Regions from separate parts of the Sporosarcina sp. Y352 genome, predicted to be linked through region 2. Evidence: predicted binding sites of a transcription regulator. Region 2 holds the regulator's gene; the other holds the start of a gene.
The links. The regulator CtsR, encoded in region 2, represses protease genes until heat stress. The targets are predictions, from matches to a motif close to ATGGTCAATAAAGGTCAAACA.
Positions count from the first base shown of each region.

Region 1: the regulator CtsR is predicted to act here: its motif matches at 1,003-1,023, upstream of AC1TO6_RS03520 (ATP-dependent Clp protease ATP-binding subunit).

Region 1 is NZ_JBXCJE010000002.1:118,613-121,018, reverse strand. Features, by position in the region: gene AC1TO6_RS03520 (ATP-dependent Clp protease ATP-binding subunit) at 1-966, opposite strand, end outside; gene rraA (ribonuclease E activity regulator RraA) at 1,122-1,607, opposite strand; gene AC1TO6_RS03510 (metal-sulfur cluster assembly factor) at 1,771-2,079, opposite strand; gene AC1TO6_RS03505 (prolyl oligopeptidase family serine peptidase) at 2,134-2,406, opposite strand, start outside.
Region 2 is NZ_JBXCJE010000005.1:211,906-214,311, forward strand. Features, by position in the region: gene mcsB (protein-arginine kinase McsB) at 1-632, opposite strand, end outside; gene AC1TO6_RS10890 (UvrB/UvrC motif-containing protein) at 622-1,107, opposite strand; gene AC1TO6_RS10895 (CtsR family transcriptional regulator) at 1,209-1,679, opposite strand; gene AC1TO6_RS10900 (hypothetical protein) at 1,882-2,406, opposite strand, start outside.

The DNA of each region.
Region 1 (2,406 bases), on a different contig from region 2:
GACACGCAATGCCGCTTTTTCCGAATCCCACTGCTCACGCATTCCTGCGGACGAATCTTTCAGTTCTTTCAATTCACCCCGCAGTACGTCTAGACGGTTTTTACTCACTGCATCTTTTTCTTTACGCATAGCTTGTTCTTCAATTTCAAGTTGCATAATCCGACGTGTCACTGCATCTAATTCAGATGGCATCGAATCGATTTCAGTACGAATCATCGCACTCGCTTCATCGATTAAGTCAATTGCTTTATCCGGCAAGAAACGTTCTGTTATATAGCGGTCCGATAAGGTTGCCGCTGCGACAATCGCGCGGTCATGAATGCGCACGCCATGATGAAGTTCGTAGCGTTCTTTCAAACCCCGTAAAATTGATACGGTATCCTCCACGGAAGGTTCGCGTACAAGTACCTGCTGGAAACGACGTTCTAGTGCTGGATCCTTTTCGATATTCATGCGGTACTCATCGAGCGTTGTAGCCCCGATACAATACAGTTCGCCACGTGCTAGCATTGGTTTTAGCATATTTCCAGCGTCCATTGCACCTTCAGATTTTCCAGCACCGACAATGGTATGGATTTCATCGATGAATAGAATGATTTCGCCTGCACTGTCTTTCACTTGTTTCAGTACGCCTTTTAAGCGCTCTTCAAATTCACCGCGGTATTTTGCACCCGCGATAAGTGAACTCATATCAAGTTCGTAAATTTGACGGTCTTTCAATCCTTCAGGCACGTCGCCTTTCACAATCCGCTGTGCGAGCCCTTCTACGATTGCTGTTTTCCCAACGCCAGGCTCACCGATTAAAACAGGATTGTTTTTCGTCTTTCTCGATAAAATCCGAATGACGTTTCGAATTTCTTCATCACGTCCAATAACTGGATCCATTTTACCTTTTTTTACTTCTTCGACAAGATTGCGTCCAAATTGTTCAAGAGGTGTACGCTGGTCTTCTTGTTGTCCATCCATTCGCATAACCATCCACCTTTCTATAGGTTAATTCCGACTTTGACTATCTTTGACTAATTAAATTATAGGATGAATTGAATTTGTTGTAAAGTATTTGCACTGGATTGTAAACAAGGACAAACCTCTGAGAAGAGGCTTTCCTTCTCAGAGGTTTGTCAGTTGCTAAATAGATTTCGAGGAGCGACGACGACACCATCCTCATCAGCATAAACGTAATGATTTGGCGTCCATTCGATGTCTCCGAAGCGTAACACGATATCCCGCTCCCCATTACCCACTTTTATAGTCTTCATTGGATTGCTTCCAAGCGCAAGAACACCGATGTTGTGCGCTGAAAGTTCAGTTGTATCGCGGACACAACCATATATAATTATACCGGCAAGCTTACGTGTTTCCGCAATTTCACCTAGGTTTCCTCCAAGTAGTGCACATCTTTTGGATCCGCCTCCATCAACCACGAGAACGCTGCCCTCGGGAATTGTTTGCAGCGCTTCTTTTACTTGAACGTTATCTTCAAATACTTTAACCGTTGCAATCGGACCAGAAAAGTTTTTATTTTTACCATAAGATTTAAATTCAATGGCACATACTTGTAACTCACTTGCAAAATCGTCACACACATCAGCTGTATTTATCGACAAAATCATCCACTCCCTTTATGTATATCATTCGACATTAATTCCAGATTCCTTTTTTACCAGGTATTAATTTAAAGCTATGTTTGAATTACGTTCGACTTTGTAGATTTTTCAAACAAAAAAACTGCATGACTCATCTCTAAGTCACACAGTCTGGATATTGGTATCATCTAACGCCAAGCGCTATTTTTGCATAGCGTGACATTTTTTCTCTAGACCATGGTGGATTCCAAATGATGTTAACATCAACATTTTTCACTTCTGGGAGTTCCATTAGTTCTTGTGTCACGTTGGCAACGATTTGCGGCCCCATCGGACAGCCCATCGATGTAAGTGTCATCGTAACTTTTGAAGTACCTTCTTCGTCGAGTTCAACATCATATACAAGCCCTAAGTTGACGATATCGACACCTAGTTCCGGGTCAATTACGTTTTCCAGTGCGCCCATCATACTGTCTTTCATATCCTGACTCATCTACATCCCTCTTTCCCTGCGTTTGATAGTCCCATCATAACAGAGTTTGCTCCATCATTTCAAATGAACAGCAAGCCACTCCGCAGCTCCTAGCATTCCCGTCCTCGAAACAGCGTGCCCTGCATTTTTATCCGAAACAAATTTAATGTTGTCGGGCGTGTCAGTATATGCTGCTTTGACGGCCTTATAAAAGTTATGCGTCGGTTCATAAGGCACTACTGCATCCTGCTCACCATGCCAGAAATAGACAGGTCGCTTGTTTAGGAGTGATGGGTTTTTCGTTAAATCGAACGTTGCTAATGTTGCCAGTAGCTTCTGCTTTTCTTC
Region 2 (2,406 bases):
CCCTCTCCATAACTTCCACGGACAATCATGCCAAGTCGCGAAATAGCCGGAATAATACGTTCGATTTGTTTGGTAATGGTAAGTGCCGGCAAATGCATCATAACTGATGCGCGCATGCCGGTTCCCGTATTTGACGGACAACTTGTCAAAAAACCGAAATCCTCATCAAACGCGTATGGTAGTTCTTTTTCCAAATAATCATCTACTTGGTCCGCCTTTTTGTAGGCATCCTCTAGCTGGAGCCCTGGACAGATGCATTGAATCCGAATATGGTCTTCTTCATTGACCATGACACTCACCGTCTCATCTTCCGATAACAAGACAGCCCCGTGCCTATTAGGTGCTGCAAGTTGCGGACTGATTAAATGCTTCTCAACGAGCACTTGTCGTTCCAGTGCTGGAAGTTCCGACATCTTGGTGTAGGTATACCCGTTTTCTACAGCATCAAGCAAGACGCCTGTAACCGCCCTGTCAACCGCCATAGCCTCTTCTTCCGTGATGGCGATTGGAAAACGATAGCCTGTTAAATTACGTGCAAGCCGAACCCGCGTAGATAATACGATATCTGAGTTTTCTCCATAAGCTGTCATCCAGGTGGTTACCGCATTACGCATGAACTTTTCAATCGACATCGTTTTCTTCACCTCCATGTGAAAGGTGTTGCTTGAGTGTATTCGCTTCGTCACGTAATTCTGCTGCTTCTTCAAAACGTTCGGCTTCTACAGCATCTTTCATTTTGACCCGAATCTCATCAATCTTCTTTTTAACGGCATATAGCTCATTAAAAGACACTGGGATTTTACCCGTATGTGATGAACGTCCGTTGTGCAGTTTCCCAAAAACATATGGAAGGCTTTCGCGGAACGTGTCGTAACAGGCCGCACAGCCAAACTTACCGATATCGAGAAATTTCGGGAACGTCAAACCGCATGAAGGACATTCAGGTCCTGTCAACTGTTCCCCTCTTGCCGGCTGTTGTTCCTGGAATGATTCTGAACCGCTAAACCAGTGCGATAGAAATTGTTGAATCGACAGCGGTTCCTGATTAGGATCAAAAATTAATGTATGTGATTGGAAGGCGCACTTCTCACATAAATGATGTTCCATGGATCCGACCACGCTTTCTTGAGTGATGCTGACGGATGCGGGCCGTTCTTTACAATTTTCACATATCATTGAAAGTCACCTCAAATCAGTTAGATTATCAATCAATTTAGTTGCTCGTAAATGAGCGTCAAAAGCATCGCTTGCAAAATACGTGCACGTATAATATCACGTTCGGGAAGTGGCTGATGGATTGTTGTTCGATCGACAGCGGCGAGAATAAGCTTTGACTCGCGCTCAGATATAACGTCTTCCTCAATTAGTCTGTAGACGACATCCAGGGCCATTGTAAAGGAGGCTCCTGACTGGATACCCTCTAGAATATGTTCAATTAATTCTTTACGAGAATTTGCCTGCACGCGGAATATGCGTATATAACCACCGCCACCTCGCTTAGACTCAACTGCATATCCTCTTTCCGCTGTAAAACGGGTCTTAATGACGTAGTTGATCTGCGATGGTACGCACTGGAATTTTTCTGCAACTTCATTGCGCTTAATTTCAATCGTTCCACACTGTTCCTCTTCGATTATTGCCTTCAAATATCCTTCTATAATGTCGGAAATGTTTCGCATGTCCTCACCTCTTTCCTACTGGGGGAATAAGCCGTTGACTTTGACTATCTTTGACTTGATTGTACAGGACTCTCTGTTCGCACTGCAATCGATATGCACCAAGAAGGAGGGGATTCCCTTAGCATCGGCATAGTAGGTGTTCTTTTAGTCTCTAAACAAAAAAATGGAGTGCAAGGCGTATAGCCTTACACTCCTTTACCCTCTATTCCACGCTAACATTCGTCAATTCTTTGACCGGCAAGAATAGTTCTCCCGTTTCTAAATACGTTACGGCAAGTTTATCGCCTGCTTGAATATAAATGGCAAGCGGCACAGTTTCAGAAGAAACGATGAAGTTACGTCCATCCTCCGCTAAAAATGAAATCAGTGTAAAGTCGCCAACGCGTTCTTTAAAGACACGCACGACAGTTACCGCCACCTTCGCCTCTTCGGCGCCTGAACTGCCATCCACACTGCTACTTCCGCGTTGAAGAGCTGTTTTATATAACTTTAACGCTTCATTTGGCGTATTTCCGTAGACCGAAATCTCCGGATTCGCTGCTGATACGATGAAGTAATTTTGTAGGAATCCATTTGAATCGAGTACCGGTGTCAACCAGCTAGCTTCTCCGTAGAAGTTATACAAGACTGGCATTTCTCCCGACCATTTCTTTTCTATGAATTTCTTTTCTATGATTTGAAGTGCTCCTTGAGAATCCATATAGGACTCTTCTAGATTACCTGTATA